DNA from 3 places in the Anaeromusa sp. genome. Region 3 is predicted to be linked to each of the others. Evidence: riboswitches for the same ligand, from Rfam matches in the RefSeq annotation. Region 3 holds a riboswitch; each other region holds the start of a gene.
The links. A riboswitch is a leader RNA that binds a small molecule or an ion and turns the genes downstream of it on or off. The one in region 3 is predicted to bind cyclic di-AMP.
Positions count from the first base shown of each region.

Region 1: linked by a shared signal. The riboswitch ahead of PHF27_RS09645 (dihydrodipicolinate reductase C-terminal domain-containing protein) and the one ahead of PHF27_RS04955 (NlpC/P60 family protein) in region 3 are both predicted to bind cyclic di-AMP.
Region 2: linked by a shared signal. The riboswitch ahead of PHF27_RS00665 (3D domain-containing protein) and the one ahead of PHF27_RS04955 (NlpC/P60 family protein) in region 3 are both predicted to bind cyclic di-AMP.

Region 1 covers NZ_JAQUZF010000069.1:3,281-13,181, forward strand. Annotated here, with positions in the region: gene PHF27_RS09590 (hypothetical protein) at 1-8, shown strand, start outside; gene PHF27_RS09595 (ABC transporter ATP-binding protein) at 81-1,043, shown strand; gene PHF27_RS09600 (ABC transporter permease) at 1,040-1,774, shown strand; gene PHF27_RS09605 (iron-sulfur cluster assembly scaffold protein) at 1,825-2,214, shown strand; gene PHF27_RS09610 (hypothetical protein) at 2,280-2,654, opposite strand; gene PHF27_RS09615 (TIGR03905 family TSCPD domain-containing protein) at 2,741-2,995, shown strand; gene PHF27_RS09620 (4Fe-4S binding protein) at 3,258-4,118, shown strand; gene PHF27_RS09625 (ATP-binding protein) at 4,115-4,972, shown strand; gene PHF27_RS09630 (Mrp/NBP35 family ATP-binding protein) at 5,032-5,811, shown strand; gene PHF27_RS09635 (DUF1847 domain-containing protein) at 5,840-6,433, shown strand; gene PHF27_RS09640 (TIGR00341 family protein) at 6,685-8,019, shown strand; gene PHF27_RS09645 (dihydrodipicolinate reductase C-terminal domain-containing protein) at 8,086-8,850, opposite strand; cyclic di-AMP (ydaO/yuaA leader) riboswitch at 8,854-8,988, opposite strand; gene PHF27_RS09650 (ClC family H(+)/Cl(-) exchange transporter) at 9,217-9,901, shown strand, end outside.
Region 2 covers NZ_JAQUZF010000002.1:10,476-20,376, reverse strand. Annotated here, with positions in the region: gene PHF27_RS00700 (DUF512 domain-containing protein) at 1-1,216, opposite strand, end outside; gene PHF27_RS00695 (VOC family protein) at 1,454-1,870, opposite strand; tRNA gene PHF27_RS00690 (tRNA-Val) at 1,988-2,064, opposite strand; gene PHF27_RS00685 (YibE/F family protein) at 2,104-3,243, opposite strand; gene PHF27_RS00680 (alkaline phosphatase) at 3,243-4,721, opposite strand; partial or broken gene PHF27_RS00675 (acyl-CoA dehydrogenase family protein) at 4,860-5,992, opposite strand; gene PHF27_RS00670 (hypothetical protein) at 6,096-6,863, opposite strand; gene PHF27_RS00665 (3D domain-containing protein) at 6,947-7,552, opposite strand; cyclic di-AMP (ydaO/yuaA leader) riboswitch at 7,562-7,702, opposite strand; gene PHF27_RS00660 (Zn-dependent hydrolase) at 7,776-9,002, opposite strand; gene PHF27_RS00655 (NAD(P)/FAD-dependent oxidoreductase) at 9,025-9,696, opposite strand; gene PHF27_RS00650 (hypothetical protein) at 9,780-9,901, opposite strand, start outside.
Region 3 covers NZ_JAQUZF010000022.1:1,184-11,084, reverse strand. Annotated here, with positions in the region: gene folK (2-amino-4-hydroxy-6-hydroxymethyldihydropteridine diphosphokinase) at 1-241, opposite strand, end outside; gene folB (dihydroneopterin aldolase) at 246-605, opposite strand; gene folP (dihydropteroate synthase) at 611-1,819, opposite strand; gene PHF27_RS04985 (nicotinate phosphoribosyltransferase) at 2,044-3,099, shown strand; gene PHF27_RS04980 (methyl-accepting chemotaxis protein) at 3,149-3,988, opposite strand; gene PHF27_RS04975 (metal ABC transporter permease) at 4,097-4,903, opposite strand; gene PHF27_RS04970 (metal ABC transporter ATP-binding protein) at 4,918-5,601, opposite strand; gene PHF27_RS04965 (Fur family transcriptional regulator) at 5,598-6,050, opposite strand; gene PHF27_RS04960 (metal ABC transporter substrate-binding protein) at 6,084-7,031, opposite strand; gene PHF27_RS04955 (NlpC/P60 family protein) at 7,166-7,834, opposite strand; cyclic di-AMP (ydaO/yuaA leader) riboswitch at 7,836-7,968, opposite strand; gene PHF27_RS04950 (glycosyltransferase family 2 protein) at 8,032-8,970, opposite strand; gene aroH (chorismate mutase) at 8,967-9,341, opposite strand; gene PHF27_RS04940 (hydrogenase expression/formation C-terminal domain-containing protein) at 9,379-9,777, opposite strand; gene PHF27_RS04935 (HyaD/HybD family hydrogenase maturation endopeptidase) at 9,770-9,901, opposite strand, start outside.

The sequences.
Region 1 (9,901 bases), on a different contig from region 3:
AATTCTAAAAATGAGCGTTAGAGCGAGAGCTCTGGCGCTTTTGTCCTGTTTTGGCGTTATGGTTTCAGGAGGTGTAAGTGATGGCCTTGCTGGAAGTGAAGAATTTGCGGAAAAAGTACGGAGATTTTGCAGCAGTAGATGGAATCGATTTTTCTGTAGAAGCAGGCGAAATATTCGGCCTTTTAGGACCTAATGGAGCCGGAAAAACAACGACAATCAATATGTTGATAGGGCTGGCAAGGGTGACAGCCGGAGAGATTCGTTTAGGCGACGTAGATTGTGTTGCCAGGGTAAAAGATGCACAGCGCCGTATCGGCGTGGTAGCGGATGAAAGTAATTTATATGATGAAATGAATGGCTTTGATAATTTGATTTTTTGCGGATCTTTGTATGGAATGGAGAAAAGAAGAAGAGAGCGTCGAGCACGAGAATTGCTGGAAGTGTTCGGATTGTCAGAAGCGGGGAATAAACCCTTCAAGGCATATTCAAAAGGTATGAAACGGAAACTGACTATTGCTGCGGGATTGCTTCATGAGCCGGAAATATTATTTTTGGACGAGCCTACAACAGGACTTGATGTAGAAAGTGTTCGGCAAATACGTACCCTTATATGGGAACTCAACCGTACGGGAGTGACAGTATTTCTAACTACGCATCACATTGAAGAAGCGGAAAAGTTATGCCACCGTGTTGCGTTTATAGTTAAAGGGAAATTGGTGCGCATGGGAATGGTAGAAGCCTTATTGCAAGAAGGGCAAGGGCAGCATGTACTTGAGTTTCGAGTGGAAGGAAAGGCTCCTTCTTTACAGCAAGAACTAACCCAAATGTTACCTGTACAAGTAGATATGCCGGATGAGAAAACAGTACGAGTGCTGACTAGCGAAAGAGTCGAACTTATGCCGTTTATGAGCTTTTTTTCAAAGCGCGGCGTTATGGTGTACGAGGCGAAATGGATTAAGCCTTCTTTAGAGGATGTATTTGTAAATATTACAGGCATTGGGTTGGCACAGATGCGCAAGGAAAAGGAAGGTGCGCAGCGATGAGGGAAAGTATTGCTTTTTGGGCCATCCTTTGTAAAGATATGAAAACATATTATTTAAAGCCGCCTAATATTAGTTGGGGCTTGTTGTTTCCTATATCGTGGACATTGATGTTTTTTATCCGTACACAAAGTGCTATTGACATTAAAGAGCTTTTGCCTGGTGTGATGGGTTTGTCTATTTTATTCGGCGCCACTTCCATGTTGGCGGTTACTATTACGTTTGAACGGAAAAGCAGATCCTTTGAGCGGCTTTTGCTGGCCCCCATTAGCTTAAATATATTAATGCTGGCTAAAACGAGCGGCGCAATTTTATTTGGGATTGTGAATGCGTTGGTGCCGGTATTTTTTGCTTCTTTTTTGATCGACTTATCCGGTGTAGATTGGGTTGTTCTATTTCTAGCAATAGTTCTTATTGCGGCGACTTCCACATTTTTAGGTCTTTATATTGCGGTTTCCGCCAGTGAAGTATTTGAAGCGCAAACTTTTTCCAATTTCTTTCGCTTTCCGATGATGTTTTTGTGCGGGCTTTTTATTCCTGTAGAGAATCTTCCGGCTTGGCTGCAACCGGTATCGTATTGCTTGCCTTTGACATATGGAGCAGACATGCTGCGCGGGGCTATAAATGGTACGACTATGTTTTCTATAATGGATGAATTTCTAATATTGTGTGTGTTTTCAATGGGCTTGTTTTGGTATAGTACTCAAAATATTAAAAAGAAGTGGATTCAATAAGAAGTGAGATTCTGCGGTGCGAAAGCAAGTGATTAGTAAAGAGGTGTGCTATGTATTCTGAAATGGTAATGGAGCATTTTACAGAACCGAAAAATGTGGGGCTGATGAAGGATGCGGACAGTATTGGTGTAATGGGAGACGGCGATTGCGGGGATCAGTGCGTTATTTTTATTAAAGTTGACGAAGGACGGATTAAACGCTGCAGTTTTCTTGTGTTTGGTTGTGCGCCGGCTATTGCTTCTGGCAGTATGACAACCGTTTTGGCGCAAGGGAAAACCTTGGATGAAGCCCTTGCTATTAGCGAAGAGGATATTTTGCAGGCTTTAGGGGGCTTGCCGGAAGTTAAAAAACATTGTTCCAACTTGGGAGCTGCGGCATTGCATGCTGCAGTGGAAGAATATTTAGGAAAAACATCATCTGCTGCTGATGATGTGGTATGAATGTCAGGCATAGAAAAGAGCTGCGGACATTCTGCGTTTTCAGATGTCTGCAGCTCTATGAAGTTTTAATGAAGATCAAGGGCGTTAGAATGGTTTAATAATGGAAGAGTATTGTTTAAGGCTGCATGCACGCAGTCTATGATAGAGCCTTTTTCGTAAGTGTAAATTTTGATGTTTGCTCTGGCTAAAGAACGGAAGGACTGTAAACCAATATAACCAGTGACAATACATGAAGGTTGCCAGTCTAAAATTTTTTTAACAGTTTCCTGCTCTTTACTATTGGGCTGATCCGTCGTTAGTGAAATGAATAGCCACTTTTCCGGCTGCTTCCAGTATGCGGCTAAAAAAGAAGCGCCGCGAAAGCGAGGGTCTAAAGCTGCTTCAGGATGCAAGCCACGGCTGGTTAAAACGATATCAGGGCGAGTGTTGCACGGGTTCATATTAATTCCTCCTTGATAATTATTGACAAATGAAATTTGTTTCATTAAGCTGAGAAGGACAAAGTACACTTAATGAGGTGATTCGTATGAAGTATAAGACAGTCGGGTCTTGTGCAAAGGAAATTTCTTTTGAAATTTATGAGGGGAAATTGAGTCAGGTTTCTTTTAAAGGAGGATGTCCCGGGAACTTACGGGCTATTGGTATTTTGGTGGAAGGAATGGACGTACAAGAATTTATTGATAAATTCAGAGGCAATCTATGTCGCAATGGTACTTCTTGTACAGATCAATTAGCGCAAGCATTAGAGGAATGGCAAAAAAGACAAGAACACACTGCGTAACTTGAACAAGAAGAGCCTGCGTGAACGATGGATTTGCGCAGGCTTTTGAATTACTTTCGCTTGAATCCGTATAAGATGAGGCTGATTGAAAACTGAAAAGAAATATGTTTCAAATTGAGCATAAGATACATATTGGGAATTGTCAAGAAAAAAGAAACTTATTTCGTAATTGACGAAAAAATCTTCAAGTGGTAGGATAGATTTATACAAAAGAAACATATTTCTTAATGAACTTTTAGAAAACTTTAAAAGGAGTGAACTTATGCGTATTAGCATTGCCAGCGGCAAAGGCGGTACTGGAAAGACTACTCTGACGACATTGATGATGCAGAAAGCGCCAACCGATAGTATTATTTGGGTTGATTGTGATGTAGAAGCGCCTGATGGCGATGTTTTTGGCGAGGTAGAGTGGCGTCAGGAACAAGTAGTGACGAGGCAAGTTCCTGAATTGTTCGGCGAGTGTATTGGATGTGGTACTTGTGCGGATCTATGTCGTTTTCAAGCCCTGGCTATGGCTGGGGGAAAACCAATGGTATTTCCGGAATTATGCCATTCTTGCGGTGTTTGTGTCCGACATTGTCCGGCGCAGGTATTGCGGGAGCGGCCAGAAGAAGTGGGGCAGGTGCGCTGTGGTGTTTGGCGAAAAGACGGGCAGGAACATGTATATATTCAAGGACTGCTCAAAATTGGCAGCGTAGCAAGCACGGTCGTAATTGATGCGGCTAAAAAAGCGGCAGCTGCAGGAAAGCCGGAGTTGACCCTTGTTGATTGTCCTCCTGGAACTACCTGTTCCATGGTAGCGGCTGTCAAAGGGAGCGATTGCTGCATTTTGGTTACGGAACCAAGCTTGTTTGGCATTCATGATTTGAGAGGCGCTCTTTCTGTCGCAGCCAGGATTGGCATTCCGGCGGGAGTTGTGCTCAATAAAAGCGATGGAAGTCATCTGGAAAAAGAAGTAGAAAAACTATGCCAGACTATGAACGTGCCGCTCCTTTTGCGGATTCCTTATTCTAGGGAATTTGCCCAAAAATATGCTGCTGGGAATATCGATACGCAGATTTCGGTGGATTGGCCGAATTTTTGGCTGCAAGTGAGAGCGTTGGCCAAGGGGGATAAAGTATGAAAGAAATTGTTGTGCTAAGCGGCAAAGGCGGCAGTGGCAAAACTTCGGTGAGTGCTGCGTTGGCGCGCATTTTAGAAAAAAAGGTTTTGGTGGATTGCGATGTTGATGCCGCTAATTTTTATCTGACGCTGAACGCGAAAGAAATTGAAAGGCAACCTTTTTTTGCGGGGCTGGAAGCGTTTGTCGATCAAGCTCTTTGTACGAGCTGCGGGAAATGTGAAGAAGTGTGTCGTTTTGGTGCTATTACTAGCGCCGGAGTAGTGGACGAGCTTGCTTGTGAAGGCTGCGGCGCCTGTGCATTGGTATGTCCGCAAAAAGCGGTGGATATGAGGGAACGGCAGGCAGGCTGTTGGCTGGTGTCGGAAAGTCCCTTTGGGACTTTGGTACATGCGGAATTGGGCATTGCAATTGAAAATTCGGGGAAGTTAGTTTCTCAGGTGCGTCGGGAGGCTAAAGAACGGGCTCTGCTGCAGGGGGCGGAATGGCTTTTGGTCGACGGTCCTCCCGGTGTAGGCTGTCCTACGATTGCTTCTTTAACCGGGGCTGATGCTGTGCTGTTGGTATTAGAACCGACAGGAAGCGGCTTGGCTGATGCGAAACGCTTAGTGGCGCTGGCAAAACACTTTGAAGTTCCGGTGCTGGCATGTATTAATAAGGCGACCTTGCATGAGGGGCAAACAGCCATTGCTAGAAAATGGATTGCGGATTCGGGGCTTGTGCCGGTAGGCGAACTTCCTTATCATGAAGCCTTTCGCAAGGCGTCTTCCGAAGGCTGCAGCATTTGGGAAAGCGGCGGCAAAGAGCTGCAGACAGCAATCCAACTATTATGGCAGAACGTGCAAAAAGCGTTATAGCAGCAAGCACGGCTTGTGATAAAGAAAAATATTATAGAAAAATTGAAGGAGTAGGAACTATGAGTGAAATGACGAAGATCGAGAAAAATCTTGCAGGCATTAAACGCCGCTGGCTGGTTATGAGCGGTAAAGGAGGCGTGGGTAAAAGCACGGTAACCGCGCAGTTAGCAGTCCGTCTGGCGGCTAAAGGCTGGAAAGTGGGCGTGTTGGACGCGGACTTGCACGGACCGAGCCAAAGCGGCATTTTTGGCATGCGGGGGCAGCAGCATACAGCTGTAGGGGATAGAATTCAGCCCTTTACTCATGGGTCGAATGTAAAAGTCGTTACGATGCAGGGGCTGCTCAACACACCTGACGAAGCATTAATTTGGCGCGGGCCTTTGAAGATTGGTCTGATACAGCAATTGCTTGGCGATACCGATTGGGGAAACCTGGACGTTCTCTTGATGGACAGCCCTCCTGGTACCGGTGATGAGCCTTTAACCTTGGTTCAAGATGTGCCGCAATGTGAAGGAATCGTCGTGACAACCCCGCAAGAGGTTTCATTGGCGGATGTGCGAAAATCGCTGAATTTTGCGGCGGCTGTTAAGCTGCCTTTGCGGGGCTTGATTGAAAATATGAGCGGTTTTATTTGCCCTGATTGTGGACATTGTCATTATCCGTTCGGTCAAGGAGGCGGAGAAAAGCTGGCGGCTGAAAAGAATATTCCTTTTTTAGGCGCCTTGCCATTAGATCCGTTGGTTATGTTGGGAGGCGATCAAGGTCTTCCGGATCAGGCCGGTTCTCCAGCTTGTGAAGAAGCATGGGAGCAAGTTATTGCTAAATTGATGCAAGAGTAAAGACCTTTTGAAAGAAGTGTGAAGGTTTATGAAATGTGCACAATGCGGACATAAAAATTGCTATAAAATCGGACAAAACTGTTTAGGCTGGTCGGTAGAGGACGTGAAAGAACAGTACCACGGAAGAGATTTGGAAATGATGCAGGCTGCAGCCTGCACGGAAGGCCGCTATTATCTGAAGCTGACCCGTCTGGAAGAAAGTGTAGAATTTGCCAAACTCTTAGGAACTAAGAAAATTGGGTTGGCCTTTTGTATCGGTTTAGCTGAAGAAGCTAAGCTGATCGAGGCGTATTTTGCCAAGTTTTTTGAAGTTCATTCGGTTTGCTGCAAGGTTTGCGCTGTCGAGAAAAACCATCTGGGATTGGAGCCGATAAAAGACGGTGCTAAAGAGGTTATGTGTAATCCGAAGGTGCAGGCTGCGGTATTGAATAAAGAGAAAACAGAATTGAACTTTACAGTAGGCCTCTGCGTAGGACATGATATGCTGTTTACTTCTGCTTCCGCAGCGCCTGTATCATGCTTAGTGGCTAAGGATCGCGTTATGGCCCATAATCCCTTGGGCGCTATTTATTCAAGGTATTGGCGCAGGAAGCTGGGCATACTGCCGGAGGGTCAGGTGTAAATTAAACTATAAGCTTTTGTTTTTTGAAGAGTCGTGTGGACGGAGGTCTGTACGGCTTTTCTTTCTAGGGGTGTAGAACGAATGCTCGCAATTAACTGGTAATCCCAACTCGAATTAATCTGATTTTTTATAGTGCTTAGAAAATGTTTCATTAGAGTTTTGTCGAATTAAAAGTAAGGAATCATAATTCAAATTTTACTAAACGTGAATGCACTTGCTGAGTTACTTTAACAAAAAGGAGTGAACTGGCTATGGCTGCGTGGCCGAATCAAGAAGAAAGAACCGCTATTTTTAATAACGTTTTCACTGATGCAAGCATGAGTCGCTACTATTTGATCATGGTCGTACTTTCTTGTACGGTAGCAACATACGGGCTATTGTCGAACAGTACGGCTGTCGTAATTGGGGCGATGCTGATTGCGCCGTTGATGGGTCCAATTTTAGGGTGCGCGCTGGCGGTGGCTGCAAACAGCCGGTCGCTGCTTTTATTGGCGTTGAAAGCGGAGGCTCTTGGCGGGGTGGCGGCGGTTCTATTGGCGATGGTGTTGACCCTTCTGTTGCCGCGGGCGGAGTTGACTGGCGAGGTGATGGCGCGAACTACGCCTACTATTTTGGATTTGGTGATTGCGCTAGCCTCCGGCGCGGCGGGGACCTATGCGATTTGCATGAAGCCGCAAAGTGCGACCCTTCCGGGGGTGGCGATTGCTACGGCGCTGATGCCGCCATTATGTACCGTAGGCATTGGTTTGGCCCAGCAGAATATGAGCGTTGCTGGTGGCGCATTTCTGCTTTTTCTTGCTAATATGGTAGCTATCGTTGTTGCCGCTGTACTTGTCTTTGAATTAGCAGGTTTTGCGAACGGGCATGGACGTGAAAAGGAAGTGGGGGCTCAATCAGCGGTTCGACGTCTTTTCTATCCCGTGTTGCTGCTGGTGCTAATCTCTGTGCCGTTGGCCTTCATTATGTATAAGACATATGCTAAAGCGCATACGGAGCAGATCATTCAAACCTCTCTTGAAGAGTCGCTGGATATGATTGCGCCGCAGTCTACTTTGTTGTCTGCCACCTTTAACGAAGCGGACAGACGCTATGATGTCGAGGCGGCGTTTCGGACCACGAAGGTGATTAGCCCTGAAAATATACGGCAAATGGAGAATTTGCTGGAGCTGCGTCTGGGAAAAGCGGTGAAGGTAAGCGCTGATGTTGTATTGGTGCAAAAAGTGAACGATGAGAAAAATATTGATTCCTTTCAAGCACTGCTTCCTAAGATAAAAGAAAAAGAAATAGTGGAGGTTGTGCGCAGCGGGACGCCTGAAGAAATCATCGAACAGGCGTTAAGGGAAAAGCTGTCGTTGCTGCCTGCGGTGGAATTGGAGGATTATCGCTTCTCTTACCAGCGAGGAAGCAGCACCTATCAGATCGAAGCCTTTGTCGTGAGTGCGAAACCGCTGGAAGAAAGTGTACGTAAATCGCTGCAGGCGGTACTAGAGGAGCGTTTGAAACGAAGAGTAGAAGTCCAACTGCGTATAAAAGCGTCTTCTAAGTCGGCAGCAGATCTAGAAAAAGCTCCGCAGCAAGCGCCATAAGACGAAGAGAACCCGGACTCCCCTGATGGGATGCCGGGTTCTCTTTATTTGGTTGATTTCACACCCCTAATAAACTGGGATATTGTCGCGGAACATGTCAGCGATGATCCCTTCCATGGAATACAAACCAGGAGGCTGTTTTACCAGGAAGTTGGCTGCGAAAATAGCACCTTGCCCGAAGGAAGCGCGACTGATGCTTTCGTGGCTGAGGCGAATGGTTTGGTTCGGCATGCCAAAAATAATTTCATGTCGTCCTACTATGCCGCCTACGCGGATGGAGTTAACATGTTCGTCATCTAGCTGCAAGAGTTTGGCGATCTTTTTAGCAGTGCCTGAGGTTTCCGGCTTGTTTTTAAAGTGTTCTTCGACGACTTCAATATCGGCATGAGGTGCGATTTTTTGCAAAATTTGGGCTGCAATCAATAAAACGTTGATCCCCAGGGTGATATTAGGAGAGTAGAGAACTGGCGTTTTTGGGGATAAAGACTCTAATAAGTCAAGGTCTTCTTTTTCATACTGAGAGATAGCCGAGACAATAGGAATGCCTTCTTCGGCGGCGCGCTGATAGGCGTGAACGCCGCGTGAACCGGAAAAATCAACAAGAACATCGACAGGATGCTCGCGAAAAAAAGAAGGGCCTATGTCTTCAATAGAAATAATTTCACCAGTATCGCATTCCTGCCCTAATAAGCGGCTGGCATACTTATGGTGATCGGCGGTGCTTTTGCGCACCACCCAGGACAAGTCAAAGCGTTTGTCGTTTAAAAATTCGTTGGCCACCAGGCGGCCGGTTTTGCCAAAGCCCCAGAGTCCTACTTGGATTGGTTTCAATGAAAGTCCTCCTTTGTTACGCCGGCGAGGTTAGCTGACGGATTCGGGCGAAAAGAGATACGCCCTACCTGAATGTTCAGGATTCACCCCAAGAATGGGTCCCCCGCTTCCAATTTTGGAATTAGGCGCTTGCTATATGCATTACCCGACTTGCGGGAATACAGCGAAGAAAACAAAAAGAGCCCTTGGTGACAGGCTCCTCCTAAAAAACACATATTCTATTTGTACTTATAATAACACAACAATTGCTCCTTAGTCAAATTTATCAATAGAGAATTATTTTTGGAGCGGAATTAAAAAATAAACGGTAGCGGAAGAAGCGGCGTGGTACAATAAGAAAATAGAAAACTAGGAAGAGGTTAGGTTATGCGCAAGTATCGAGTGAGTAGCGCCTATGGAGCGCTGTTACAGTGGCGTAATTTTCGTTTTAAGCTGTTTACGGAGAGCGTTTTGGTTGGCGCGGTGGCAGGCGGAGTGGTAGTGTTTTTTCGATACGCCTTAGAAAACGCGGAAGTACTGAGGAATTTTTTATATCAGATGGCTATAAAAGACGCATCTTGGATTTCGATATGCGGCTGGATTGGCTTATCTCTCTTGATCGCAGGGATTCTTCATGCCTTAGTTGCTTGGGAGCCGATGGCGTCAGGTAGTGGTATTCCACAGGTGAAAGGAGTATTAGGCGGTGTTATGCGCATGCCGTGGCTGCGCGTACTGGTTGCTAAGCTTGCAGGCGGCGTGACGGCTATTGGCGCAGGGCTTTCTTTAGGCCGAGAGGGGCCGTCCATTCAGTTGGGCGCGGTGGTTGGACAAGGGATTAGCCGTCTATGGGGAAGAAGTCGCATGGAGGAGCGTTATTTGTTGACCAGCGGGGCTAGCGCTGGTTTGGCAGCGGCATTTAATGCGCCCCTGGCAGGGGTTGTATTTTCTTTAGAAGAGCTACATAAGAATTTCTCACCGGCGGTGCTTGTATCCGCGATTACGGCGTCATTGACAGCGACAGTGTTGTCGCAATATTTTTATGGTGAGAACCCTGTTTTTACATTTGCTGGAG
Region 2 (9,901 bases), on a different contig from region 3:
GCGTCATATCGTCGAGGAATATCTCCTCGCCCTTGCGCAGAGCCACTCCCGGCAGAATCAAGCGCTGCGGTCGCGCGTCTTCGCGTTGCAGCGCTTTTAAAATATCGCCGCCAGTCAAAAGGCCTGTCACCGTAATGGCTGGGCCGAAAAACTCATTTGCTACCTCTATTATGCGCACATGCTGCCATAAAGGTCCTGCCAGCAACGGCGCCAGCACCTTAGCCGCCGATGTTCCCGCTACAATCCAGGCAGTCTCTGCCGCAGGCTGCGTAGTTTGCACATCCTGCAGCTGCCGCGCCCAGTCCGTTAAGAAATCGCGCACCATGCCGACGCCGTTTTCCAATTGCGGAAACCCTTCATAGGCCTCTTCTGTCGGCCAAGACCGACCTGCCGCCAAATAGAACTCATCTCCCAGAAAGACAAACCGTGTTTGCGCCTCCTGGAGGAAACGCTCTTGACAACGAGCGATCTCATCAATAATCCTTCCTGCCTCTTCCGGCGTAAAGCCGCGCAGCTCCGCACAGCCCTGACGATGCTGCGTCAACCCTACCGGTACAATAGCCAGAGACTGCACGGCTGGATGCAAAGCATATAAATCAGCAATCGTTTTTTGCAGAACCTCTCCATCGTTGTATCCGGGACACAAAACCACCTGTGTATGCATTTCAATACCGGCCTCCGCCAGCCGCTGCAGCTGCGGTAAAATTTCAGCCGCTTTAGGCTGATTCAACATAGCGGCGCGCACGGCGCCGTCAGTAGCATGCACGGAAATATAAAGAGGAGACAAATGCAGGCGGAAAATACGCTCCCAGTCAGCCTGACGCACATTGGTCAGGGTGATAAAATTACCATACAAAAAAGACATCCGGTAATCATCGTCTTTTACATACAGGCTTTGACGCATTCCCGACGGCATTTGGTCAACAAAGCAAAAAATGCAGCGATTGCCGCAACGCCGAATGCCGTCAAAAACAGCTTCATCAAACTCAATTCCCAGTTCTTCATTGTATTCTTTTTCAATCTCTACGACTTCATCGCCGTCTTCTGTCCGCACCGTCAGCACAACTTCTTCGTCGGCCACGGCAAAACTCCAATCGATAACATCCTCCATCGCCTGGCCGTTCACCAAAAGAATTTCATGACCTGGCTGCAGGCCAATTTCTTCGGCAATGCTGCCGGGCTGAATCGAGGAAATGATGGCCCTGCGCTGTCCCAAAGCCTTTCACCTCTCCTTATTGCTGCGCTTTATCGTGCAACACATATTTATTAATAATACCGTGTTCCAAGCATCCTTTCAAGTGCCGAAAAGCCATTGAAAAGACCATGAACGCAACGCTTCATGGTCTTTATCTCAAGCCTTTTCCAACAACACCCAGGCGTTGCGCGCCAAGATAGCCGCTCCGCTTGGCGCCGCTGCCTCCTCAAAATCAAACCACGGATAATGCTTTGCGCCTCACCGAGCCTGTCGAAAGGAATCATAGATTTTTTGATACTCCGGCGTAGCTGGAATAGTTTCATAAATATAAAGATGAATTCCATTTGGATCATCCACGACAAAACTGCGCTCTCCCCAAGGCTTATCTTGCAGCGATTGCACAAGGGACAAGCCAGCCTCTTTTAAGCGCTGATACTCCGCCTGCACATCCGGCACTTCAAACGAAAGAATTGTACCTGTGCCGCAAAAGAATTCTCCTTCATCTCGGCGCGGCAAGGTAAAACTCAAGCCGCTGGTCGGCATGCCTGGAACCATCATTTCCAAATACCAATCGCTTTCATACACTAATTCAAAATCAAAATAGTTCATATAAAATTCTTTAGATTCTTGCAGTTTATCAGTACAAAACGTTGCGTCCACCCTCGTAATTTTCATCATATCCGTTCGCCCCCTGGAATATTGTTTCTTATCTTTTATGAATTCCCTATGCACTGTCGTTTTCCCTGCCACGACAAAAAAAAGCTCCCGTACACGGGAGCTTACTTTGTTAATTGGTGGGGTTAAACGGGCTCGAACCGCTGACCTCATGCATGTCAAGCATGCGCTCTAACCAACTGAGCTATAACCCCTAGGACAGTGGTAATTATAATACGTGCAGCCCTTAAAAGTCAAGGCTTTTTTGTTGATAATTCGCACGCCATCACAGACGAAGGTTCTACAAGGAGAACTCCCGCCAACAAGGCCGTACATGGAGCGACCAGCACCACACCGATACTGCCTGTTAACGTGTGCAGTATTTCCGCCGCCACGTAGGTCAAGTTTAAAATATTAACCACTGGCGTCCCTTGGGCGATAAAAACCATCATCAACGCCATAAAGGAACCGCTGTAAGCCAAAAGCAGCGTTGTGGTCATCGTGCCAACTACAGCCCGCCCGATATGCATGCCCGAGGCAATAGCCTCCCCGCGCTTCAAGTCCGGCCGCTTACATTTCAATTCACCAACAGCTACGGCAATATCGACGGCCACGTCCATCATTGCCCCGGAAGAAGCCAGCATAATTCCCGCCAGAAACATTCTGGTCAGATCTAGCTGGGCATATCCCAGATGCAGTAAGGTCTCGGCATAAGGCAAAACCGCGCCGTGAACGCGAAAAAGCTGTCCGAATAAAAAAGCCAGCACTACAGCCCCCAACGCTCCCCCTAAGGTGCCGCAAAAAGCCGCTAAGGCAATGCGGTTAAAGCCGATAACCAATAGCGTAACCGTACCGACAATAGCCGCTACAACCAAGATGGATACAAATACCGGATCCCAACCAAGCAAGAACAGCGGCCACAGCACTTTCCACAAAGCTAAAACGGTAAATACAAAGGAAAGAAGAGCTTTCAGTCCTGTCCAGCGGGCATACCAGCATAAAAGCGCGGCAAAGAGGAAAAAGAGCAACCCTTCTGCATACAGGCGGTAATGATCCACCACGTTGGCGACCTGAATTTCGCCTGCCGTCCCCTTCACAGCCACCAGAGCCGTATCGCCTGGAGCAAATATCTTATCCATTTCCAGCTTTCCCAACAGCGTATTGCTGCAAGTAATGGTCTTGCCTTCATACGGACCGTCAGCTATTTGCAGCACAACCTCCTGCACGCCTGTGCGAACTACGCCTCGGGCGTATACGTGTTCATTATCAACGGAGAGCACGGCGCCCTTGGCCCGTATATAGCCGTCATCCTCCGGCGTAAACTGACTTGGCAGCCAGTATAAACCGAGGGACAGTAATAAAATAACGAAAACAACCATGCGATCCCGTTTCATTATTTAGAAACACCCATAATATTCATCATTTTTTTCGCCACATCTGTATTATCATAATACCCGTCAAAAACGCCGCTGCCGGTTCCTTGGGCATACACAGGCACAGCCACGCCAGTATGAGCATAGGTGGTCCAGCCAATCCCCGCGCGCTGATTCAACAGATGAGTCACCGTTACAGAGAAGGGCTCGTAGGGTCCGTATGCCAAGGTAGTTTCTTCGTCAGCAGGACGTTTTTTGGGATCGATCATGCTGAAAGCCAACGCTTGAGCCAAACGATTTTTCTCGTAGGCAGTCAATTCGTTCATGCCAAATTGGTTGGCCAACGCAGGCAGCCAGTCATCCAAATTGGCATTAGAAGCGCCTACTTGATCGCGGTAGGTTTTGATCTGTTTGTCAAATTCTTCATAAGACAAGGTCTGTCCGCCCAATTTACTGAAGAACGTCTTGTAACCAGTACCGGCAAAGCCAATGGTCATGCCGCCGGTCTCATGGTCGCCAGTAACGACAATCAATGTTTCATCCGGATGTTTGGCATAGAACTTCAGCGCTTCTGCAATGGCTTCTTCAAATGCCATGACATCCTTTACAGTTGTCGCCGCATCATTAGCATGGCAAGCCCAATCGACCTTGCCGCCTTCCACCATCATGAAAAAGCCGTTCTGATTATCCAGCACCTCAATGCCTTTGCGGGTAAACTCAGCTAAAGACACTTTTTCGCCACGGTCAATTTCATAGGACATGGCTTCTTCCGCCGCCAGGTTTGGAGCAATGGCAATCGTTTTGCCGCTGCCGCGGCCAATCTTCTGGATTTCTTCGATCGAAAGAGCTACTTGATAGCCTTTTTGTTTGGCAATATCCAGCAAATTAGGCTGGTCTTTTTTCTTGCCTGTAGGCGCCAACAGACCGCCGCCGGCAAAATAATCAAAATTGCTGTTAATCATTTCCTGACCAATTTCATAATAGTTTTTGCGAGTCGGTTGATGCGCATAAAAAGCGCCTGGAGTTGCATGGTCCAAGGACACACTAGAGACAATGCCTACTTTCATGCCTTTTTCCTTGGCCATTTCCGCCATGGTTTTAAACTTCACACTCTTTGTAGGATCCATGCCCAAAATGTCATTATTGGTTTTGTTGCCAGTCGCCAGTGCCGTTCCTGCGGCAGCTGATTCCGTAATGAATGTATCCGCCGACTGCGTCCGCTGCACGCCCTGATGAGAAAAGGCGGTAAAATTCATAGGCTGCCTGCCCATAGGTCCGTTGCCATTCTGAGTCCCTTTGAAGATTTCCGTAGAGTTAATCTGGCTCAATGCCATACCGTCGCCAATAAAGTAAAATACGTATTTCGCTTTTTTCCCATAGTAAGCCTGGTCATTGGCCGCGTCAGCCACTGCGTTAGTCTGCGGCATAGCCAATGCCACCAAAATCGCCACCATCACCGCCAGCGCAGCACAGGGCATCAGCCATTTTTTCTTATTCACATAATCTCCTCCTACTATGTATTTTTTCTACCTCCTCTAGTATAAAAATTCTATGTAAAGTTCACGCTATGAAATTGTTAATTTTTAGTAAATAAAAAAGCCTCCGTCAAAACGGAAGCTTTTCTGCTGCCTATTGGGTCAATACAAAACCGCATTGGCAATAACTAAGCGCTGAATCTGGTTGGTCCCCTCATAGATCTGCATAATCTTCGCATCACGCATATATTTTTCCGCCGGGTACTCTTTCGAGTAGCCATAGCCGCCCATAACCTGCACGGCATCCACGGTCACTTTCATAGCTACATCAGAAGCAAAGCATTTGGCCATTGCCGCTTCCTTGGAGTAAGGCATCCCTTGATCTTTGAGCCAGCAAGCCTTGTGCACTAACAGCCGCGCCGCCTCGATTTGCATAGCCATATCGGCCACCATCGCCTGCACCAGTTGAAAAGAAGCCACTGGCTTATTGAACTGCTGGCGCTCTTTGGCGTATTTCACTGCGCAGTCCAAAGCCGCCTGTGAGATTCCTACAGATACGGCTCCCACCAAAGGGCGGGCCGCATCTAGCGTTTTCATAGCGAGTTTAAAGCCTTCGCCTTCCCGACCGATGCGTTGTTCTTCCGGTACTCGCACGCCGTCGAGAATCAACTCGCAAGTATCTGACGCGCATATCCCATTTTTTCTTCTTTTTTCCCTACGGAAAAGCCCGGAGTTCCTTTTTCTAAAACGAAAGCTGTCAAACCGCGAATGCCAGCCGCTTTGCGTGTATTAGCAAAAACAACAAATATCTCAGCGTTGGAAGCATTGGTAATAAAGCATTTATTGCCATTTAAGACATATTCATTGCCGTCCTTTACAGCCGACGTAACAACGCCCCCCGCATCAGAACCTGCATTGGGCTCTGTCAGCGCAAATGCCGCCAGTTTTCCTTCGTTCAATTTGTCAAAAAAGAACTTCTTTTGCGCATCCGTCCCTAACAGCAAGACCGGATACGCCGCCAATGCATTGGCAGCAATACTGGTAGCCACGCCAGCGCAGCCTTTGCCGATTTCCTCGTACAGCACCGCTACTGTCATCGCGTCAAGTCCAGGACCGCCGTATTCTTCAGGAACAATCAAGTTCAACAGGCCCATTTCATGAAATTTTTCCTGCAAGCCCGGACGCATACCGCCTGCGGCGTCCATCTCTCCAGCGTATGGCGCAACTTCTTTTGCAATGAATTCTTGGGTCATGTTTTTCAAGTCCACTTGATCCTGGGTCCATTGAAAATCCATAAATACCCTCCTTGCCTGCCCGGCACGACGCTCGCCTCAGCAAGAGATTCAACTGTCTCTTCCGGCAATTGCCGCAATAGTATCTTTTTTCTTACAGTATACATTAATTGGATATTTTTGTATACCATGACCCCAGCCAGGCCACTACCGCCGCTGCGCTTTCCTTAAAATGCTCGCTAAAACGATGATCCGCTCCTTCTAAAACCACTAGTTTACAGGGACCCTTGGCAACATCCGCATAAGCGCAAGCCTGCTCTGCCGGCGCCAATTCGTCCTCTGTTCCATGCAAAACGAGCAAGGGCAATGAGCCCAACGCCGCCAACTTTGCCGGCAAGTTCAACGTTGTAAAGCCGCCAATAAAATCCGGTTCCAAATGAAGGCTGCCCCATTCGTCCTGCAAATTCACGCTGCTTCCTTGCTGCAACTGCCTATACACTGCCAGGCCCAAAGCGTTTTGAAAGGTCGCCTGCAAATCACTAGGAGTCGCCCATAAGCAAAGCCCCTTCACTCGCTTGCCCAGCTGGCTGGCTGCCAGAAGAGAGGCACAACCGCCCATACTGCGGCCTAAAAGAACCAATGACATCCAGCCTTGGCGCTGCATCCACCCGGTTACGCAAAGAAGTTCTTCTACCTGCCTGTCCAAAGACTCACACGGCGTAAAATCAAACCGAATTACGCCCATACCTCTGGCGCTCACCTGCTCAGCCAATTCCACAGCCCGGCCATGTCCGTCCTTAGAACCGCGAAAGCCATGGCTCATTACCAGCCAAGAAGCCTCTTGCGCGGCTACGCCTTGCGGATAATGTACAACCGCCTGCAGCTCACGCCGCTGTCCGACAATACATACTTCTTCCAATAACCTATTTTCCATAGCACACCTCTCAAGCGCTTTCCTTACGGCAAAACGTATAAATTCTAAAAGGCAGGCCTAAGCCTGCCTTTAGTAGGTACTTCTTATAAAATGTACACCGTAATATGTCTGACGCCAAAATTGATAGCTTCTTGATGGCTGTCAAAAGCCAAATCAATAACATGGCCTTTAATGGCGCCGCCGGTATCATCGGCTATGGCAAAGCCGTATCCGGGAATATACAGTCTAGTCCCCAAGGGAATTACATGCGGATCTACCGCCACTAAGCCCTTGCGCAGCAGATTACCGCGAGCCGTATAGCTGCCGCAGCCAGGGTCGAACCGTGAATACGCTGTAGCCTTCATATGCATAGACCGACCAAAACGACCCGGCTGGTCTTGAGCCCTTTCAAGGGCGCTCAGCGTACCTGCATCAACCACTCCGGTCACTCCCAGGCCGCTCATGCTTTGAAAATCAGCAACCGCCTGCCAAGTTTGCGGACCGAATACGCCATCCACAGCCGCAGCATAAAATCCCTGATTGGCTAAAAGATGCTGTATTCGCATGACATTTTCCCCGCGCATACCCTGCTGTACAACCTGGTGTTCTTGGCGCGCCACAGGCGGCGCCGCCGTTGCCGCAAATACCGACGACAACATGCAGAAGAAGCCGCAGAACGCAAAAAACACAATTTGCTTTAAAAACCTCAAGCTGAATCACCTCTCTTTAAACTCCTGCCTCCGAGGTTAGCTGTCGGGTTCGGGTTGAAAAAGAGAGAGAAAATACCCTTCCGCCTAGGCGGATTCACCCCATAAGTTGGTTCCCCCGTACCATTACGATGGATTCGGCAGTACATTGTTATCTTACTCCATTTCTTACCGCTCCGTCAAGGCTTGCTACTAGACACCCGCGTTGCGAAGCCGCCTTCGCCTTTTAGGCAAGCAGCCGGCGCAGCATAACCGTAAGCACCTGCACACCAGCCTCAATATCTTCAGGAGCTGCGTATTCATCAGGATGATGGCTGACGCCATCGCGGGAACGCACGAAAAGCATGCCGGCCGGTGTAATCTTAGCCATATTCATAGCGTCGTGTCCGGCGCCGCTGACTGAACGCATCCACTCAACGCCCACTTCTTCCGCCGCTTTTTCCGCTACCGCAACCAATTCCTCATCCATCGCTACCGGTTTGTCCGCCGAAAGCATTTCAATGGTCACTGGCGTTTCGTAATCTTCCGCGATAGAAAGAGCCGCGTCTTTTATTTCCTGAAGGCTTTCCACAATGTACTCGTAATCAGTTCCGCGCAAATCCACCCACAATTCCGCCTTGCCCGGCACTACATTCATCGCGCCAGGATAGACTTTGAGATTTCCAACAGTAGCCACTATATCATCTTCCGCATGATCATTAGCAATATTACGGATAGCCAGCACCAACTCCGACGCACTAACCAACGCATCATATCGATCATGCATAGGCGTAGTGCCCGAATGACCGGCCATGCCGGTCACCGTCATTTTAAAGCGCGTCGGCGCGGCAATGGCCTCCACAACGCCCACAGCAGCGCCGCGTTCCTCAAGCTGCTTGCTTTGATCAATATGCAGTTCCAAATAAGCTTGATAGGTTTTCTCCGCTATAACACATTGCTTTAAATTTTCAAAAGAGAGCCCTTCCGCTGCTAACGCCGCAGGAAAGGTAACCCCTTGACTATCTACAGCTCGCTCCCAAGCGTTCAAATTAGCACTGCCTGTCATCGCCTTGCTGCCCATTGTCGAGTGAGAAAACCGGCTGGACTCTTCCGCAACAAAGACAATCACTTCCACCGTGCGGCGCAGCGGGCCTGCCGCCTTCAACCGTCCTACCGCGGCAAGCGCGCCCACAACGCCCACAACCCCGTCATAGTGTCCGCCATGCGGCACTGTATCCACGTGCGAACCCAGCGCCACTGGCGGCAGCTGCGGCTCTGTTCCCTCCAAACTGCCAATCACATTGCCGATGGCGTCGATGCGCACTTTCATGCCTAAAGACTCCATTATAGAAGCGACATAACACCGCGCTTCCTTATCGGCAACCGTAAAAGCCAACCGATTGGCCGCACCCGACTCATCCGCCCCCATGGAGGCGATAGTATCGATGGTTTCCACAATCCACTGTTGGTCCATTAGAGAGCCTCCTTCTCTTAAACTATAAGATCGCCCCTTGCACCGTCTCCAACCCCAAACGATCAATCATACGTCCTAAACGTTCGTTTTTATTGGCATTTGCTTTATAATACGTCACAATCCGATCGACTAAAGCAAGGACTTCCTCTTGATTCAAGCCTTGGGCCACTTCATTGCCCAAACGAGGCTTTACGCCTCCGTTGCCCCCCATCAGCACCGTAAACCCTTTCGGCAAGCCAATAATGCCGATATCTTTCAGCACTGGCTCTGTACAAGCGTTTACACACCCGGAAACTGCAATTTTAAATTTAGAAGGCAGTTCCATGCCGTGATAGCGTTCGTCCAAGGCCAACCCCAACGTTACTCCGTCTTGCTGCGCCCGCTTGCAAAAATGCGTAGCCGGACAAATTTTTACGCTGCGCACGCAAAGGCCAATGGCATGCCCTTTGTCCATGCCCAGTTCCTCCCAGACCTTGTCAATATCCTCTTCTTTGATCCCAACAATGGCAATACGCTGCGCCATTGTTAGTTTCAGCGCCTGGGCCTGGTACTTTTTCGCAACATCTGCAATCTTATGCAATACATCAGGATCTAAAATAATGCCTCCGGGAATATGCGGCGCAACAGCATAGGTATTGCGATCCCGTTGTACAATAGCGCCTTTTTCCAGCATGTCCATTTTTTGTGTCGTCATAACAACCTCCGCGAATCAATATTATTTAAGAAAAAACTTCTTTTAAATTATACCTTGCTTGTCACAATTTGACCAGCACCTTCTTAAAATAAAGCTGATCCGACCATAAGCAGCAAGAGAATCACTGCCACCCCGCCACCGATATACATGGCCACACGCCCCATTTTGCGGCTTTCTTCCCGATGCATCACTTTACGACTGATTC
Region 3 (9,901 bases):
TGCGGCCAAGAGCTGTTTCTACCGCCAAACAAACCGCCAAAAGTTGTTCTGGGACTGCAGTTGTTTCCACCACTAACACGGCATTTAAAAACGGAGGTTGCTCATGAAAGCCAAATGGTTCTGTCTCATATACTGCGGAGGCTTCAAGAATTTTTACTCCTTTTTCGGCCAGAAGCGCTGCCGCCTGCGCAAACAAAGCCAACCGGTCCCCCTGATTGGAACCGATGGACAACAAAATCAAGAACTCACCGCCTTCTTGATACTTCTACTTCTACATAGTCAATTTGTCCCGGCAACGGTACTGCGGGCTTACGAATCGCCACAGTTACTTCATTAATAGTGATCCACTCGCTCAACAGCAGTTCCGCTAGATGGGACCCCAACGCCTCTAACAGTAAAAAGCGCTTCTGTTCCACTTCACGGCGCACCAACGCATATACCGAGGTATAATCTACGGTAGCTCCCACTTCATCAGATTTTTCCGCTGCCGGAGCATCCACGTTCATGGTGACATCCAAATAAAATCGCTGCCCTTGCTCTCTTTCATATTCAAATACCCCATGGAAACCATACACCATCATGTTTTTTAAAGTAATTTTTGTCATAGATTTCACCCTTTCTTCTGCATGGCATTAATCATTTTTGCAATTCTCGCCATGGCCTTCACATCATGGACGCGAACAATTTGAGCGCCTTGCGCAATCCCCCAAGCCACCGTCGCCGCCGTCCCTTCGACCCGTTCATCTGTTGCCAGTCCGCCCAGCACTTCGCCGATAAAACGTTTGCGCGACGTACCAAGGAGAACCGGACAACCCATTGCTTGCAATTCGCCAAGGCGAGACATTACCTCTAAATTTTGCGCACAAGTTTTGGCAAAGCCAATTCCCGGATCAATCCAAACATTTTCCTCTCTAACGCCGGCTGCTGCTGCCAGATCCAAACTGCGCCGTAAAAAGCCGCAAATACTGCCCATTATATCTCCAGTATAGGCTGCTTCTTGTTGATTATGCATAACCACAACAGGAACATTATGGCGAGCTGCTACGGCAGCCATCCCAGCATCTCTTTGCAAGCCCCAGACATCATTTATAATATGCGCCCCTGCTTGCAACGCCGCTTCCGCGACCTCCGCCTTGTACGTATCAATGGATATCGGCACTGAAAGCTGCTTAACCAGCGGCTCTAATACCGGCAACATGCGACTTAGCTCTATTTCGGCGGATATCTCCTGATTTCCTCCATACGGCCTAGTTGATTCCGCCCCCAGGTCAATAATATCCGCGCCCTCTTCCACTAACCGTTGCGCCTGCTCTATCGCCGCTTCCGCTGAAAAATATCGACCTCCATCAGAAAAGGAATCTGGCGTTACATTCAAAATTCCCATTACAAGGGTCCTATTTTCTGTTAAGACCAAGCGTTTCCCGTCTTGCCACGCATACTCACGCTGACAGGTTGGCTGCAAATGCGCTTTTAGCGCCTGTTCCATGGCCGCCGCCACACGAGGCAAGCCCCACGGCTGCTGTCTCAGCTGCGCCAGAGCCAGACGATACTGCTTGACCGTAGCAAACACCAACACATCGGTGCACTCCTCCGATAAGTCAGCAGTTCCTCTGGAAACAGCCACATCGCCGCCTTTAGCCAAAAAAGTCTGTTTTAATAAATTAGCAGCTTTCGTCGATAAGCCCTCCAGTTTCAACACTGGTAAAAGCATCTTCTCCGTCATCAAAGCGACGCCGACCGGGTCACAGCCAATCTGTTCTAATTGGCGTTTTGCTTCCGCCAAGGACACAAGGGACAAAGAGCGCAAATTATATGCCATAATAGAATAGTTCCTCCTTTAAAGAACTTCTGTTAACACGATTGCAACTAAATCATAGCTTGTAGCAGTTTCCTCTCTGAATAGAGGATTGCCAAAACATTTATGTTTATTGTATCATATTTATTGTATGTTAAGGAGCAGGCAGCCAGATTGATTCTGGCAGACGCAATCGCGGCCGACGTTCCCCGGTAAAATTTGTAAAGGGTAGGCTAGGAGGCTTAGGAATGACACAACGCCGATCTCCCGAATGCTTTGACATTCCGGTAGAAAAGATCCGCAACGGTTACTTCAGTGATACATATTTCATTAAAACTAGTGACATTCTGCGAAAAGACGGGTATCATCCCCGCGTTATGATGCAAATCTTCCAACGCAAAAATGCAATTTTATGCGGCATTGATGAAGCGTTAGCTATCATTCAACGCTGTGCTTACCATCCGGAATCTTTGGTACTGCATGCCCTGCACGACGGTGACGAGTTGTCTCCTTGGGAAACCGTGCTGACAATCGAAGGCGATTTGGCCGACTTTTCACATCTAGAAACCGTTTATCTTGGCGTGTTGGCGCGCCAGAGTAAAATCGCCACGCATGTTCATGAAGTAGTCCGAGTCGCCAACAATAAGCCAGTTCTCTTTTTCCCATCTCGTTTCGATCATTACAGTGTGCAGGAAGTAGACGGCTATGCCGCTTATATCGGCGGCGCCCAAGGCGTCTCCACCATTGCCAACGCGCAATACGGTTATGATGACGCCATTGGCACCATTCCCCACGCCTTAATTGCCACGTACGGCGGCGACACCTTGCGCGCAACAAATGCCTTCCACAAATATATTGATCCTCAAGTCAATCGCGTGGCGCTTGTTGATTTCGACAACAACTGCGTGGAAACCAGCCTAACCATAGCTCGCGCCTTGGGTGACTCCTTATGGGGCGTACGCTTGGATACATCAGACGCTCTTGTGGATGCCTCTGTAATCCCCTATATGAGTACCTTCAAGCCCACCGGTGTTTGCCCTCAATTAGTGCGCAACGTACGCCGCGCCTTAGATGACGAAGGATTCTCCCATGTAAAGATAGTCGTTTCCGGCGGTTTCAATGCCGAACGAATCCAACAGTTCGAGCGTGAAAAAACTCCTGTCGACGTTTATGCTGTAGGCAGCAGCCTTTTTGAAAAGGAAAACATTAATTTTACCGCCGATATTGTCATGGTCAACAACGAAGAATGCGCCAAATTTGGCCGGCAATTGCGGCCAAATCCAAAATTAGAGCTTATAAAATAAGAAAGGACCCGCTAAAAGCGGGTCCTTTCTTATTTTACGGCACGCGCCGCTATTTTTCCGCGCAATTCAAACTTCCAGCCAGCTCGTTCAAACGCACCGACAGCTCTATGAGACGCCTGCCATGATCGGTAACGCCGGAAAGCTCCTGCGCCTGCTGCTCCGCCAGCGACTCAATTCGTACAATTTCATTGCTGATCTTGCCGATACTGCTGCCAATTTCTTTTAAAATGGTCTCAATTTGTCCTGCCGAGCCAGCGCTATCCACCGCCAATTTGCGCACTTCTTCCGCCACCACGCCAAAGCCTCGTCCCAATTCGCCAACTCGCGCCGCTTCAATGGCGGCATTCAAACCCAGCAAATTAGTTTGGCTGGCGACGTTCTTGATAAAGTTTAATACTTGATCCGTCCCTTTAACATGTTTTTGCGCTTCCCCTGACAACTGCTTTAAAAGGCCCCCGACGCCAGCCAGCGATTGGGCGTCTTCATGCACCTTGTCGATAACCTCTTTCATCATAGCAGCCGCTTCTTGCAGCTCCGCCGCTGAGTCCAACAAGATGGACGCCGTCTCCAAAGATTCATGAATAGCCACGGCTCCTACAATCACGTCGCCAGCATAAATCGGCATACTGACGGCAACATAGGGTATGCCGTAAATAACTTTGTCCACATGTACGCAAACCCGACGCTTGAGCTGCATCGCCTGCTGCACGGCCGAGCCAGATTTTACCGGTTCTCCCAAGCACACCTGCTTACGCAGTTCTTCGATGGAATTAACGGCAATCCAACGCTCCCGATCACAAACAACCATGCCCATTTTATGATTGACAAGCTGTGGTATGTACTCAGCTACCGCGCAAAAGGAGTTCAATATTTCTGCAGCCTGATGCATAGCAATCCCTCCACAAAATAATATCGTCTCCCTAAATCATAGACCCTAAAAATAAACATAGTCAACCGAAATTACCTAATTTATTGATATCATACCTACTATGACGTTCTATTCCTTGCAAAATACTTTAGCTGCCAAACCGGCAGCCAAATACAACAAAATACAGCAAAGAACAATGGTTCCTCCTGGAGCCATATCCAAATAAAAGGATACGCTCAGTCCCCAAAACACTGCCAGAAGAGCAAACAATTCCGCCAAAGCCAGCGTCACGCGAAAGCCTTTGCGGAACTGCAAAGCCGCCGCTACCGGCACAATCATCAGCGCGCTGACCAATAGAATACCAACAATACGCATGCCTAAAACAACAACCACAGCCATTAAAATACTAAACAGACAGTTCAATTTCCGCACAGGCATGCCGGACACATAAGCCATTTCCTCATCAAAGGCCATACATAATAATTTAGGCGCCATTTTTAACAACAAAAAACCTACGACAAGTCCACAGCCAACCATACTCCAAACATCTTCCGGCGTCACCGTCAGTATGCTGCCAAACAGAACGCTTAAAAGCGAGTTTCCTCCCATACGGTTCATAGTGCTGAACAGTACCGCCAACGCCATACCGGCGTAAAACACAATCGCTAAACCCATATCGCTGTGCGCTCGATGCCGCTGCCTCACCCATTCAATGCCCAATGAGCCGAGAACCGTCACCGCCAAAGCGCCGACTACTGGATATACCCCCATCAGAGAGGCGCCGGTAACGCCGGCAAAAGCCAGATGTCCCAAGCCGTCTCCAATCAGAGATTGCCTGCGGACCACCACAAAAAAGCCAATTAGCGGACACAACAAGGCAATCACAAGTCCTGCCGCTAAAGCACGCTGCATAAAATCATAGCTGAATGCTTCCACAAAATTTCCTCCCATCAACCTGTATAATACCAAAGATGGCGCTCCTGAATATGCGTGGAAGCAAATTCCTCGTTCGTGCCATAAAAGCACAGTCCTTTATTGATACAAGCTACCCTGCTGGTCCAGCGGGCCGCATTGTCAACATCATGAGAAACCATCACAACCGTCATGCCTTCTTGGCGGCAAAGGTTTTGCAGTAATTGATAAATTTGCGTACTTGCCTCGTAATCAACACCGCTTGTAGGTTCATCCAACAACAGCACTTTCGGCGCTGTTAAAAGAGCCCTTGCAATCAGCACCCGCTGCAGCTGTCCTCCGGACAACGCCTCTAAACGCTTCCCTTCCAGCCCCTCCAAGCCTACAATCTGCAGGACTTCTTTGGCTGTCCGCCGCCGCTGCGGCAACAACTGCAAAAGCTCTTTCACCGTCATCGGAAAACCGGAAACATTTTGGCTGTACTGTTGCGGCACATAGGCTAATGTACCTGTTTTTAAAAAATCACGCGGCTCCTTGCCGTCAATATAAATGCCGCCTGCGCTGGGTTGACATAATCCGGCTAACAGGCGAATTAAGGTTGTCTTGCCGCCGCCATTCGGTCCAACTAAAGCTACAAATTCACCACTGCCCACCGCAAGAGACACATCGTTCAATACCGCATCGGCTTCATAGGAAAAAGAAATATGTTCAATTCGAATCATACGGGATCCTCCTGCCCGGCTTTTTTACGAGTACAATTTTTACAGCGGCCGTACAGATCCAAGGAATGGCGCAGAAGCTCATAACCTTTGCGATGCGCCTCCTCTTCCAACCGCGCATCCACAGGACAAATATCCAGGCAAACCGCTTGGCCGCAGTCTACGCAGCGAATATGGTGATGATGACCGTCATGGCTCCATTCGTAGGAGGTAGCATCTTTTCCCAACGCGCCAATGGGCAATAAAATCCCCTGTTCCACCAGCAGCGTAAGATTGCGATATACCGTATCCAGGCTTATGTCTTCTTCTTTAATGCGAACCTGCTGCCAAATGTCCACCGCCCGCATTGGTTGTTCCGCTGCAGCAACCACTTGTAGCACCGCTTTACGTTGCTCCGTAATCCGGCAGCCCTGCCGCCGCAGCGTCGCCAACGCTTCTTCCAGTCTATCCATCACCAGGCAACTCCTTTCGAAAAGCGAAGCACCTTATTGAGCCAACGCCTTCTTAAGCTGTTGCAAATTTTCCCGCATCAGCGTCAAATAAGAAGATTTTCCTGCCTTGTATTCTTCCACAGTCAAGCCTTCCAACGGATTAAGCACCAGCGTCGACGCACCGGCCTCGCGGCTTAAAACTTCAGCCAACTTGGGGCTTACCAAAGTTTCAAAGAAAATATACTTCACTTGATGGGCTTTACAAAAACGGATAATTTCAGCCATTTTGTCAGCTGTCGGCTCGGCGTCAGGAGACAGTCCCATCACCGGCACTTGCTGCAGCTGGTAGCGCTTAGCCAAATAAGAAAAAGCTGCATGACTTGTAATCAGCTCTTTTTTAGCAGTCTGCTGCAAAGCCGCGGTATATTCATCATGCAGCTGCTGCAATTCCTTCAGATATGCCGCCGCATTGGCTTCATACTCGCCGGCATGAGCCGGATCCGCTTCTACCAACGCCGCCAAAATAGTTTTCACTTCTTGCTGCGCCAGCACCGGGTCCAGCCAAACATGGGGGTCTTTTGCGCCATGTGCTTCGCCGCCATGAGAATGTCCAGCCTCTTCTCCTGACTCGCTTTCCGCTGCATCCAGCAAAGCAATTCCATTGCTTGCTTCCACCGCCTTAGCCGAGCCTAACAGTTCTGGTTTCACAACAGCCCCAACCCAGTGCTCCAAGCCGGCGCCATGGTAAACCAATAGTGCGCTGCCTTTGATTTTAGCCAGATCTTTTGCCGTCGGTTCCCAGTCATGAGGCTCTGTTCCCGGCGGAACCAAAAGGGAAACCTCCACTCTATCTTTCCCCACAGCTTTGACGAATTCTTGCACTGGATATACCGATGCCACTACTTGTAGTTTTTTCTCTTGCGGTTTTGCATTCATACCGCAACCAGCAATAGCGCTTACCAAAAATACCAGCATGATGATAAATACACTTCGACGAGACACAGCATCCACCTCTTAATAGTAATATTCCTATTAAGAGAATAGCATATCTCCCTAAGTCTTGCAAGAATCTTTCTCATTTAGATTTTAAAAAAACAGGTAGTTACCCTTAAGGATAACCACCTGTTTTTTTAAAATCACATTACCCGTTTAGCGCCTAAATAACGCGCTCCCCAATACCCGTCATACAAGCTGTCTACGCGAACGCCGCGGCTGGATGTCGCGCTAATAAAGCGATCATCGCCTATGTAGATGCCCACATGAGATACACCGGAAGTATAGGTCGTGAAGAAGACAAGGTCACCGGGTTGCGGATTCGAAACCGAATATCCTGCATCATATTGTTCATCTGCCATGCGCGGCAAGAAAATGCCGGCATTTGCAAAAACGTAACGCGTAAAGCCCGAGCAGTCAAATCCATAGGGAGTGGTTCCGCCGAAAACGTAAGGAACTCCACGGAATGACATAGCGCTTTGAATAATCCGCCTTGTCATGCTCGTTCCCATGTCACTACGACTTACGGGAATGTCTCTGCCCATTAACGCCCGATAGGTACCGGAACCGACGATTCCATCGGCTTCCAGGCCATTAGCCTTTTGAAAGGCCATGACAGCGGCTCTTGTTGCCGAGCCAAAGTCACCATCAGCTGAACTGTTTCCAAAACCAAGTTCCTGCAAACGTTGCTGAATGGCTGTCACATCATCGCCAATATCTCCTTCGCGAATGGAAGAAGCATCTGCCACCCCAGGTGCGCTGAGCAAAAAGCAAACCATACCTAAAACAAAAAATCTTTTCAATTGCCCCATTCTGTCACCTCTCTACAGCCTACGAGGTTAGCTGACGGGTTCGGGTCGAGCAACCCTACGCGAGCGACTTCGCGCTTCACCCCTACTATACTGTGGTTCCCCCGCTCCAGAGCCGGATTCGGCTTTATTTAGCTCACTTTAAGGACAATTCGCTATTCGATGGAAAAATCCTGCCTAGTATTCTTTTTTAACTTTCTTTACTGTTGTTCTTTGCCGCCCTGTCCTATTTCTTGGCGCAGCCAATAAAGCGGACGTTGCTTTACTTCTTCAAAAATACGTCCCACATATTCGCCGATAATACCTAGCCCCATAAGCTGTACGCCGCTCAAAAGAGAAATGCTTGCGGCAATAGTGGCCCAACCAGGTACAGCCTCGTCCGTCAAAAATTTAATATAAACAACATGCAGCGCCAAAGCAAAGCTAACTACGCCAAAAACCAAGCCGGCATAGAACGCAATACGCAAAGGCAGCTTCGAATAAGCGGTAATGCCATCTAAGGCAAAATGCAGCATTTTCCCTGGCGAAAACTTAGAAACCCCTGCATAGCGGGGCGGCGCCACAAAATCCAACGTCGTCTGCCGATAGCCAATAGCGCCCATCATGCCGCGAATAAACCGAGCCCGTTCCGGAAAGCGCCGAAAAGTTTGCACTACTTTGCGATCCAACAAACGAAAGTCGGAGCCCCCTTCGCGTACGCGCACCTTGGAAACCACATTCATCAAACGGTAAAAGCAAGAGGATGTCATTTTCTTGACCCAAGAAACGCCTTCCGTCGTCAGACGAATGGTCTGCACTACCTCGTACCCGTTCTGCCATTGTTCAATCAGCTGCGGCAGCAATTCCGGAGGATGCTGCAAGTCTCCATCCATCGTAACGACGGCATCTCCCTCTGCATGATCCAAGCCGCAACTCAAAGCTATTTGATGTCCAAAATTACGTGCTAAAATCAAACCTCGCACGCGAGAATCTTTCTGCGATAAACGGTCAATAACCATTGGCGTAGCATCTTTCGAGCCGTCATCAACAAAAATCAACTCAAAAGAATGGGGCAATTTCTCCATAACCGAGCATATCGCCTGATAAAAAGCTTCCATGTTTTCTTCTTCATTGAAAACAGGAACTACAATGGAAATCATTGCTCTTTCGCCTCCGCCTTGCGATCTTGCCGTAAGGCAACGGCTCTGCGCAAATACACATGACGCAGTTCCTTCATCGCCTTGTCGGTATTCCACAATACCAGCACACGGATGCATTGGGGCACGCCGTCTTCGGCCTCAATTTCTTGAGCTCCAAAAAGCGCCACATCATTCCAGCCAAAACGCCGCGCCGCAGCCGCCGGAAATGCAGCATTGACCTCTGGGGTAGAACTGAAAATAACAGCGCCCAGCTCTTCTTCTTGCCAGCCATTAGCCTCTGTTAAAGCGTCCAGCAATTGCAGCACCGCTTCAAAAATTTCTTCTTTAGTATTAGCTTCCACCGTAGTGGCGCCACGCACTCCTCGCAACATCTGCCGCGCCTCCTTTGCAAGGCAAGGATCACCGCTGTTACGTCGGTGATCCTTGCTCATTCAACCATGTATTAAGCCGCTGGCCATCCTTAGCCACATCCTCCCGCTGCGCGGCGGCAAGCTCCGGATACCAAGCAATCTCTATTGTCTCCAATACAGGAGTATCTTGTAAATTGCAATATACGCCATGCCAAATACCGCTAAAAGCCGTTTCTCGCCACTGTGCCGGTTCTAAGGCATCCTCTATTTTAATGGACACCTCCCCCTGCCCCAGAAAGTCCAAGATGGTTTGACGTTCTTCTGGTGTTAAGGGAAGTTTATCCAAAAACAACGTATGCCCCCGTCCGTGTTCTTCTAAAGCGGCATAGGCTTGGCGCACTTCCTCCAGCACGGCTTTCGCCAGCGGAGCCAAGGCCGTTTGATCCGTCTCAGCCATGCAACGCCACCTCCGTTTGCCACTGCTTTACTTGAACACAGGCCGCTTGCACCAAGTTCGGCAGCGCCGCCGCCACAGGCGCCGATAATTCCATGCCCACAGCCAGCGTTTGCGGCTGCAAGCC